Regions from separate parts of the Arthrobacter sp. CJL-S3 genome, predicted to be linked through region 2. Evidence: riboswitches for the same ligand, from Rfam matches in the RefSeq annotation. Region 2 holds a riboswitch; each other region holds the start of a gene.

Region 1 (3,223 bases), 1.6 Mb from region 2:
CAGCGTGGAGGACAGCGTGAACAGCACGCCGGTGGCGAGCAGGTTGCCCAGCGGAACGGCGGACTGCGGCCACGAGGCCCAGAAGCCGCGGGACTTGCTCGGGCTGTGCTCGGCGACGAGGAGGACTGCGCCGCCCCATTCACCGCCGACGGCGAAGCCCTGGGCGAAGCGCAGGAACACGAGGAGGGCCGGGGCCCAGTACCCGATCTGCTGGAAGGTCGGGAGGCAGCCCATCAGGAAGGTGGAGACACCGACCAGGATGATGCTGAGCTGGAGCAGCTGCTTGCGGCCGAACTTGTCGCCGAAGTGGCCAAAGACGATGCCGCCGATCGGGCGGGCAACGAAACCAACGGCGTAGGTCAGGAAGGCGGCGATGATGCCGTCCAGTTCCGTGCCGGAGTTGGGGAAAAAGATCTTGCCGAACACAAGGGTGGCGGCCGAGGCGTAGAGGAAGAACTCATACCATTCGACAACGGTGCCGGCCATGGAGGCCGTTACTACCTTCTTCAGTCCGGACGACTTGACGTCTTCCTCTTCCGGGCGCCTGGCGGCGTTTTGTGTACTCATTTCGACTCCTTCGGTGTCTCCGTCGACACCCTATGGACCTCTGGGCAATGGACGCGGCGTGATTTGTGACACGCGGCATCATTCTCAATGAGTATGGGCGCTCCCGCCCTGAGCCTCAACGGCCATTAGTGCAGAGCGTATCTGCAAAATTGCACAGTTGGTCTCTTCTTCCCGCGCTTTCGTCCACGGATTCGCGCAGGAGATCGGCACGGCCGTCGTGCCGCGCAGAAAGACAGGCCGAAGGACCTAGCCGAAGAAGTGCCGCCGAAGCTGGCTGTTGAGCTGGCCGATCTCGGTCAGGAAACCGTCGTGCCCGATCGGCGCCTCGATGGTGTGGACGGCGACGTCGCCCGGCAGGGCAGCGGCGAGCGCGTGGGACTGGGCCGGGAAATACAGCCGGTCCGAGTCGACGGCCGCCAGCAGGAACTCCGCCGTGGCCGGAGCCAGGGCCTCGGCGAGGGCGCCGCGGCCCCGGCTGATGTCATGGCTCATGAGCGCTTCGGTGATGGCGATGTAACTGTTCGCATCGAAGCGGCGGACAAGTTTGTTGCCCTGGTGGTCGAGGTAGCTCTCCACCTGGTAACGGCCGCGCCCGGCGAGGGATCCGGCTTCCAGCGGCGCCTCGGCGTCCTGGGCGTTCCGGCCGAAGCGTCCGTCCAGCTCCGCGGCCGAGCGGTAGGTGATGTGCGCAATCCGCCGGGCCAGGGCCAGGCCCGCTTCCGGCTCCGGCCCTCCGTAGTAGTCCCCGCCGTTGAAGTGGGGGTCCTGCCGGATGGCGAGGGTCTGCGCCTGGGCGAAAGCAATCTGTTCGGCGGTGCTGCTGGCGCCGACCGAAATCACGGCGCAGCGCCGGACCCGGTCCGGGTAACTGACGGCCCATTCCAGCGCGCGCGCCCCGCCCAGGGAACCGCCGAGCACGGCGTACCAGCTCCGGATGCCCAGGGCGTCGGCGAGCCTGGCTTCGGCCTCGGTCGTGTCCCGCAGCGTGACGAGCGGGAACCGCGAGCCCCAGGGCTTTCCGTCGGGTGCCGGCGTCGAGGGTCCCGTGGAGCCGTAGCAGCCGCCGAGGATGTTGATCGAGACGACGAAGTACCTGTCCGTGTCCACCGGGGCACCGGGGCCGGCGAGCTGCTCCCACCACCCCGGCTCCTCGCTGGCGCCGCGCGTGACGTGGGTGTCCCCCGTCAGCGCGTGCTCGATCAGCACGGCATTGGAGCGGTCCGCGTTGAGGGTCCCCCAGGTCTCGTAGCCGAGGGTGACGTCCGGCAGCCGGGCACCGGACTCGAGCTCGAGGTCGCCGATCCGGAGATACCGGACGGTTCCGTCCGGGGCAGCCCCGTCCGGGACCATTCCGACCGGGACAACCCCGTCTGGCGCCGTGTCCCCCGGGGCATCCGGGTGGGAGGTCTTGCTTACAGGTACACCCTGGCGGGTGACGGCAATCGTCATGTGAGGACCTAACTTCGCGCTTGCCCGCCGTCAGCTGACCGGCAGGCCAGGTCTTCACCCGGGGCACCCCGCCGCAAAAGGAGGGTTGCCGGCCAGCAAGCCGGGGCTGTCGCTGGCACTCATGACCTGCACTGAGTCTACGAAATGCGGCGGCCCGGTGGCGAAGATTGTGACGAACTTATGACTCGCCGCGTTCTTTTCCGCGTTTATCCGGGCCCCGGCGCCCGGACGCCGGGGGCCGGACGCCGGGGGCCGGACGCCGGGGGCCGGGGGTGCTCAGGCGGTTTTGGCCGCGCGGAATCCGGCGTCGAGGTCGGCGAGGATGTCATCGATGTGCTCCAGGCCCACGGAGAGCCGGACGAGGCCGGGGTTTACCCCGGCGACGGTCTGCTGTTCCGGGGACAGCTGGCTGTGGGTGGTCGACGCCGGGTGGATGACCAGCGAGCGCACGTCGCCGATGTTGGCCACGTGCGAGTGCAGCTCGAGGGCGTCGACGAAGCGCTTGCCCGCCTCCGCTCCCCCGGCGATGTTGAAGGCGACGACGGCGCCGGTCCCCTTCGGGCCGTACTTGCGCCCGCGCTCGTACCAGGGGCTGGACGGCAGCCCCGCGTAGGCGACCGATTCGACGTCGTCCCGGGCCTCGAGCCATTCCGCCACCTTGCTGGCGTTGGCGACGTGCCGCTCCACGCGCAGGCTCAGGGTCTCGAGGCCCTGGGCGATGAGGAAGGCGTTGAACGGGGAGACTGCCGAGCCGAGGTCGCGCAGCAGCTGGACGCGCGCCTTGAGGATGTAGGAGAGGTTGGCGCCGAGGGCGCCGTCCTTGCCGAGGTCCCGGGCGTAGACCAGGCCGTTGTAGGTGGGATCCGGGGTGTTGAAGCCGGGGAAGCGCTCCGGGTCCCGGCCGAAGTCGAAGTTGCCGGAATCCACGATCACGCCCGCGATCGCGGTCCCGTGGCCGCCGAGGTACTTGGTGGCGGAGTGCACGACAATGTCCGCCCCCCATTCGATCGGCCGGATCAGGTACGGGGTGGAGAGCGTGTTGTCCACGATCAGCGGGACGCCGGCCTCGTGAGCCACCTGCGAGATGCCCTCGATGTCCAGCACGTCCTGGCGTGGGTTGGAGACCACTTCGCCGAAGAACAGCTTGGTGTTGGGCTGCACGGCGTCGCGCCACTGGGCCAGGTTGTCCGGGTCCTCGACGAACGTC
Region 2 (3,223 bases):
GGGGGCCCAGTGCGGGTAGGTGCGGGTGTCGTTGGACGGCACCCAGCGTCCGGCGTCCACGACGTAGTCCCAGCCGAGGCCGGTCCGGCGCAGCTCCTGGAGGGCGGCGAGCAGCCGCTGGGCGTCTTCCAGCCGGGAACCCAGACCGAAACTGGCCCGCAGGGAGCCCGAGGGCAGCCCGAGCCGCCGGAGGAGGGGGTGCGCGCAGAAGCGGCCGTCCCGCAGGCCGATGCCGTGTTCGGCCGACAGGTACGCCGCCACGAGGCCCGCGTCGTAGCCTTCCAGCGAAAAGTTGACGACGCCGATCGTGCCTGTCCCCGCGGCGGTGTCCGGCCCGGCGCCAGCCGGAGCGTCGAAGGAAGCACTGTCCGAGAAGATCTGGTGGACCGTCACGCCGTCGATCCGGGCGAGGCCCTCGACGAGGAAGGACCGGATCGCGTTTTCGTGCGCGTGCCACTGGTCCACGTCCAGGTCGGCGATCACCTGGGTGGCCCGGGCGAGGGTGGCGGCGCCGAGGACGTTGGGCGAGCCGCCCTCATGCCTGGCGGGGCCGGTGGTCCAGCTGACACTGTCAATCCGGGCGTCCTGCACGGCCCCGCCGCCGGCCAGGTGCGGGGTGCCGGCGTCGAGCCAGTCGGGGCGGCCGACCAGGACGCCGGCGCCGAACGGTGCGTAGAGCTTGTGCCCCGAGAAGGCGAGGTAGTCGACGTCGTCCGCGGCGATGTCGATCCGCCGGTGCGGCGCCAGCTGGGCGGCGTCGACGACGATCCTGGCGCCGTAGTCGTGGGCCAGGGCGGCCAGGGCCCGGATCGGCAGGATCTCTCCGGTGACGTTGGAGGCGCCGGTCACGGCGAGCAGGCTGACGCCGCCGTGGGCGAGCTCCGCGCGGAGCAGCTCCAGCGTGGCGGCGAGGGTGGGGGCGGCGATGACGCTGCGGTGCGGGACGCGCTGCCACGGCAGCAGGTTGGCATGGTGCTCGATGTCGAGGTACAGCACCTCGCCGGTGTGCACGCCGCCGGCGGCGGGCAGGCACCCGGCCAGCAGGTTCAGTGAATCGGTGGTGTTCCGGGTGAAGATCACCGCATCGTCCGGCCGGCCGCCCACGAACTCCCGGACAATGGTGCGGGCGTTTTCGTAGACCGAGGTGCTGATCTGCGAGGCGTAGCCGGCGCCGCGGTGGACGCTGGCGTAGAACGGCAGGATCTCGTTGAGGTAGGCCGAGACGACGGACAGGGCAGGGGCCGAGGCGCCGTAGTCCAGGTTGGCGTAGCGGACGTGGCCGCCCTGGATCAGCGGTGCCTGGATCTCGGCGCCGGTCACGGCGGCCAGCGGCCGGCGGGCGTCGGCGAACCGCGCGTCGGGACGGGACTCGGTGGCGCCGGCCTGGAATTCAGGAGTGGCGGGAATGGTGGCAGTCGTCATGGGACCTCGCTCGAAAAGGACCCCACACGCCGGGGATCCGCGCTTGCCGGGTCCGTTCCGGACCGGCCAGGTCGTCACCCGGGGCACCCCACCGCGAATGGAGGGTTGCCGGCCAGCAAACCGGGGTTTCGCGCTGGCACTCGTGACCTGCTTCGAGCGTAGGTCATACCCCGTTCCGGCGGAAAGGCGCGGGCTTAATGTGAAGCCGTTTGTTACGCCGGTGCCCGCCGGGCAGCCAAACCACCGACCCGGCGCGACGGTCCGGCGGCAGCAATCCGCGCTAGGAGTCCTCGGCAGCCGCGCTCAGGCTTCCGGTCTGGACCCTGAGGCCGAACAGGGCATCCAGCGCAGCGGTGTAGTCATCTTGACGTCCGAGTGCGGCGAGCTCCCGGGCGCGGACCGTCGGGGTATGGAGCAGGCGACGGATCATGTGCCGCAGGGCGTGGTTGACGTCTTCAGCCGAGGCGCCCCGGGCATGCTGCCTGTTGACGCGCTCCATTTCGCTGAGGAGGACCTGATGGAGGTGCTCGCGCAGGGCGACGACGGCCGGATCCACGGCGCGGACGGCATCCTGTTCCTCGAACTGGCGTGCCGCCCGGCGGACCAGGGCGCGGGCGTGGCGCAGCGCCTCGGCGTCCGCGGGGGGAGCAGCGATGTGGACCGACTCCAGCGTGATGAGGTCCACACCTGGCAGCTCCATAACCTGTGGGTCGAAATCATGGCTGGGTGCCAGGTCGATGACGGCGAGGGGGCGGGCGCCGTCCGCACGCCACCGGGCGAGGGCGGCAGCACCGATGCGGGCACCTGAACCGCTGCAGCCAATGACGAGGTCGGCTCCGGCAACGGCTGCCGGCAGTTGCTGCGCGGAGAGGGCGCGACCTCCCCTGGACGCCACGAAGGCCTCCGCACGGCCGGAATGGGAGAAGACAGAAATCTCGGAACAATTTCGGTGCCTGAGAAGCTCCGCCACGCACGCGGCGTAGGCGCCGGTACCGAAGAGAACGGCCGACGTCCCGGCGATCCCGGCCCGCCTTGTTCCGGCGGCGGCAAGGTCCAGGGCAACAGCAGCGATGGATCTGCCCGCGCTGCTGAGAGCAGTCCGGGCCCCCACGTCCTTCGCTGTGCGGGACGCGGCTTGGAACAGCCTGGCCAATCGCCCGCTGCTGGTTCCGGCGGCCTGTGCGTCGGCGAGCGCACGCCGGACCTGGCCGGCAACTTCGCGCTCACCCACGACAACTGAATCCAAACCGGCGGCAACGGCGAATAGATGTTCGACAGCCGTGGCACCCCGGAGTTCCTCGAAAAGGGCCGACAGGAGGACCGTGGGCAGCCCGGAGCTGCGGTGGACCGAATCGAGGACCTCTGCGCGGGCGGCCTCAACGCCGGTCGCGGACGAAACTTCGCAATAGATTTCGAAGCGGTTGCACGTGGACAAGACCACCGACGCGGTGATGGTCGAACGGTCGGAGACCAGCTGGGGCGCGAGCCCGGCGGAAGCGGCGTGCAGAGCGGCGGCGGATCCGATGTCCAGATCCCGGTACTTCGCCACGAACACGAGCAGGACCGTGCCGTTTCCGCCGGTGCCGCGGACCACGGCTTGAAGCGTGTCAGACAAGGCTGCTCTCCTCCCAAAAGATGCCCTACCTTTGAGGCAGGCCGTCAGGCCGCCGTCTTGGAAAGAGTCCTACAGGGAGGTTGGGGAATCCTTGGAGGCAGGCTGCTAGAGCAGGTCGTCCAGGCCCGGGTTGAGGCGCTTGAGGACCTCCGAGTGCAGGATGGAGTTGGTGGCGAGGGCGTTGCC
Region 3 (3,223 bases), 1.2 Mb from region 2:
CCGCACTAAGCTGAAGCCATGACTTCTCCTGCTGCCGCCCCCGCCCCTGTCCCGGTGCTGGTCTTCCTGGATCCGGCGTTCGACGGCGGCCGGCTGGCCGACGCCACGAAGCCGCAGCTGATGGCGACGGACCAGGGCGCCACCCGCGGCGACGGGGTCTTCGAGTCGCTGCTGGCCGTGGGCGGGCAGCCCCGCAAACTCCAGGCGCACCTGAACCGGCTGGCCGGGTCCGCCCGGCTGCTGGAGCTGGACATCCCGGCGGAGGACACCTGGCGCCGGGCCATCGCGACGGCGATCAGCGAATACCGGCGCCAGCACGTGCCGGGCGCCGAAACCGTCGGGGACGACGAACTTGTGGTCAAGCTCCTCGTGACCCGCGGCGTCGAAGGTGCGCCCGGGCCCACCTGCTGGGTCCAGGCTTCCGCCCCCGGCCCCGCCGGGAGGCGCCAGCGCGACACCGGGATCGACGTGATCCTGCTGGACCGCGGCTACGACAGCGACATCGGGGAACGGGCCCCGTGGCTGCTCCTTGGCGCCAAGACCCTGTCCTACGCCGTCAACATGGCCGCGCTGCGCTACGCGCATGCCCAGGGCGCGGACGACGTCATCTTCACCTCCGCGGACGGCCGGGTCCTGGAGGGACCGACGTCGACCGTGCTGCTCGCGCACCTGGAAACCACCGACGACGGCGCCGGCGGGGTCCGCACCGTCCGGCGGCTCATCACGCCCCAGCTCGACAGCGGGATCCTGCCCGGCACCTCGCAGGGCGCCTTGTTCACCGCGGCGAAGGCCGCCGGCTGGGAGCTGGGCTACGGCCCGCTGGAGCCCCGCGACCTGTACGACGCCGACGCCGTGTGGCTGATCTCCAGCATCCGGCTGCTGGCGCCCGTCAACCACATCGACGGCAAGGAAATCGGCACCCCGGAGCTGCGCCGGCAGCTCACCGCGGAGCTCAACGCGCTGTACGCCACGATCGAATGATCCGCCCCGCCCAAAAGGCGCCGCGGGGACACCTGGCGGCGGCCCTGGGCGCCGGAACGGGCCGTCGCTGACTGCGAGGATCCGCGTTGTGTGGAGGACCGTTACTTAACATGACGGCGGCGGCGGTGCGGGCCGGCGCCGCAGGTGTTACGTTTTTTGGTGAGTAATGAGAACCGGCGCCAAGCCCTGACTGGCCGGTCGGCAACCCTCCCTTTCGCGGCGGGGTGCCTCAGGTGAATACTCGGCATATCGACCATTCGAGCTGCAAGCGTGAAAGAAGGAGATCCGTCGTGCCTGACGCGTCCGCCCCCGCTGTCCCCGTAACAGCCCCCGCCCCGACCCGCGCTGTCCCCGGTGCCGCCGAGGAGAGACTGGCGTTCCGCCTGTTCACCGGCCCCGATGACCGCGCCTTCTGCGAGCGCGTCTCGGCCGCCCTCGCCGAGGGCTACGTGCTGCACGGCAGCCCGTCGGCCACGTTCAACGGCAGCACCGTCATCGTGGCGCAGGCCGTCGTGCTGCCGGCGGCGATCGCCAGCGCGGACGCCGCCATCGCCAATGCGGTGGATGACCTCGAGTTCGACGGCGAGGGCCACGCGTGAGTTACGCCGGGGACCTCAGCCCGCACGAGGCCTGGGCCAAGCTGGAGGACGGCGCCATCCTGGTGGACGTCCGCACCGAGGGTGAATGGGCCCACATCGGCATCCCGGACACCAAGCCGGCGGGCAGAACGCGTCATGACCCGCTCTTCATCCAGTGGAACCTGGCCGGCGGCATCCCCAATTCGCGCTTCATAGAAGAGCTGAAGCTGCAGCTGAAACAACAGGCCCCGGACGGCGGCGGCACCGAACTGGTTTTCCTGTGCCGTTCGGGCGCCCGGTCCATCGCCGCGGCGATCGCCGCAACGGAGGCCGGGTTCATCTCCTACAACGTCCTTGAGGGCTTCGAAGGCGAGCCGGACCGCTACGGCGAACGCACAGTCAACGGCTGGAAAAACCGCGGCCTGCCCACCAACCTTGGAAAGCACTAAGTGACCTTCAACCCTGACGCCACCGGCTGGAGCGCCGACACCCAGGCCGTCCGCGGCGGACTCGACCGCACCGGCTTCCAGGAAACGTCCGAACCGATCTTCCTGAACTCCGGCTTCGTCTACGAATCCGCGGCCGCCGCGGAACGCGCCTTCACCGGCGAGGACGAGCGCTTCGTCTATTCCCGCTACGGCAACCCCTCGGTGGCCACCTTCCAGGAACGGCTCCGGCTGCTCGAAGGCACCGAGGCCTGCTTCGCCACCGCCTCGGGCATGTCCGCGGTCTTCACTGCCCTCGGCGCCCTGCTGGCCGCCGGCGACCGGGTCGTCGCGGCCCGCTCGCTGTTCGGGTCCTGCTTCGTGATCCTCAACGAGATCCTGCCCCGCTGGGGCGTCGAGACGGTCTTCGTGGACGGCCCGGACCTGGAGCAGTGGCGGTCCGCGCTGTCCGAACCGACGACGGCGGTCTTCTTCGAGTCGCCGTCGAACCCGATGCAGGAAATCGTGGACATCGTCGCCGTCAGCGACCTGGCCCACGCCGCCGGGGCGACGGTCGTCGTCGACAACGTCTTTGCCACCCCCCTGCTGCAGCGCTGCGGGGAGCTCGGCGCGGACGTGGTCGTGTATTCGGGGACCAAGCACATCGACGGCCAGGGCCGGGTGCTCGGCGGCGCGATCCTGGGCACCAAGGAGTTCATCGAGGGCCCGGTCAAGCAGCTCATGCGCCACACCGGCCCGGCACTCTCCGCGTTCAACGCCTGGGTGCTGACCAAGGGGCTGGAGACCATGGCCCTGCGCGTGAACCACTCCTCCGCCTCCGCGCTGCGGCTGGCCGAATGGCTTGAGGAGCAGCCCGCCATCAGCTGGGTCAGGTACCCGCTCCTGCCGTCCCACCCGCAGTACGAGCTGGCCGCCCGGCAGATGAAGGCCGGCGGCACGGTGCTGACCTTCGAGCTTTCCCCGTCCGCCGGGCGTTCGGCGAAGGAGGCGGCGTTCGCGCTGCTCGATGCGCTGCGGATCATCGATATCTCAAACAACCTGGGCGATTCCAAGTCGCTCATCACCCACCCCTCCACCACAACGCACCGCGCCATGGGGCCCGAGGGCCGGGCGGCGATCGGGCTCAGCGACGGCGTCGTGCGCCTCTCCGTGGGTCTCGAGGACCTCGAGGACCTGACCCGCGACCTCGGCCAGGCGCTCAAGCAGGTGTAGGGCTGT

The links. Region 2 has a riboswitch for S-adenosylmethionine ahead of AC06G6_RS13255 (aminotransferase class V-fold PLP-dependent enzyme). Riboswitches for the same ligand answer to the same signal wherever they lie in the genome.
Region 1: linked by a shared signal. The riboswitch ahead of metX (homoserine O-acetyltransferase MetX) and the one ahead of AC06G6_RS13255 (aminotransferase class V-fold PLP-dependent enzyme) in region 2 are both predicted to bind S-adenosylmethionine.
Region 3: linked by a shared signal. The riboswitch ahead of AC06G6_RS18760 (DUF1737 domain-containing protein) and the one ahead of AC06G6_RS13255 (aminotransferase class V-fold PLP-dependent enzyme) in region 2 are both predicted to bind S-adenosylmethionine.

What each region holds. Positions count from the first base shown of each region.
Region 1 is NZ_CM160046.1:1,347,489-1,350,711, reverse strand. Features, by position in the region: gene AC06G6_RS06000 (MFS transporter) at 1-567, opposite strand, end outside; gene metX (homoserine O-acetyltransferase MetX) at 814-1,917, opposite strand; SAM riboswitch class IV at 2,028-2,143, opposite strand; gene AC06G6_RS05990 (bifunctional o-acetylhomoserine/o-acetylserine sulfhydrylase) at 2,293-3,223, opposite strand, start outside.
Region 2 is NZ_CM160046.1:2,909,819-2,913,041, reverse strand. Features, by position in the region: gene AC06G6_RS13255 (aminotransferase class V-fold PLP-dependent enzyme) at 1-1,422, opposite strand, end outside; SAM riboswitch class IV at 1,457-1,570, opposite strand; gene AC06G6_RS13250 (glutamyl-tRNA reductase) at 1,703-3,037, opposite strand; gene hisN (histidinol-phosphatase) at 3,143-3,223, opposite strand, start outside.
Region 3 is NZ_CM160046.1:4,081,802-4,085,024, forward strand. Features, by position in the region: gene AC06G6_RS18755 (aminodeoxychorismate lyase) at 19-981, shown strand; SAM riboswitch class IV at 1,144-1,258, shown strand; gene AC06G6_RS18760 (DUF1737 domain-containing protein) at 1,353-1,580, shown strand; gene AC06G6_RS18765 (rhodanese-like domain-containing protein) at 1,577-2,008, shown strand; gene AC06G6_RS18770 (O-succinylhomoserine sulfhydrylase) at 2,009-3,217, shown strand.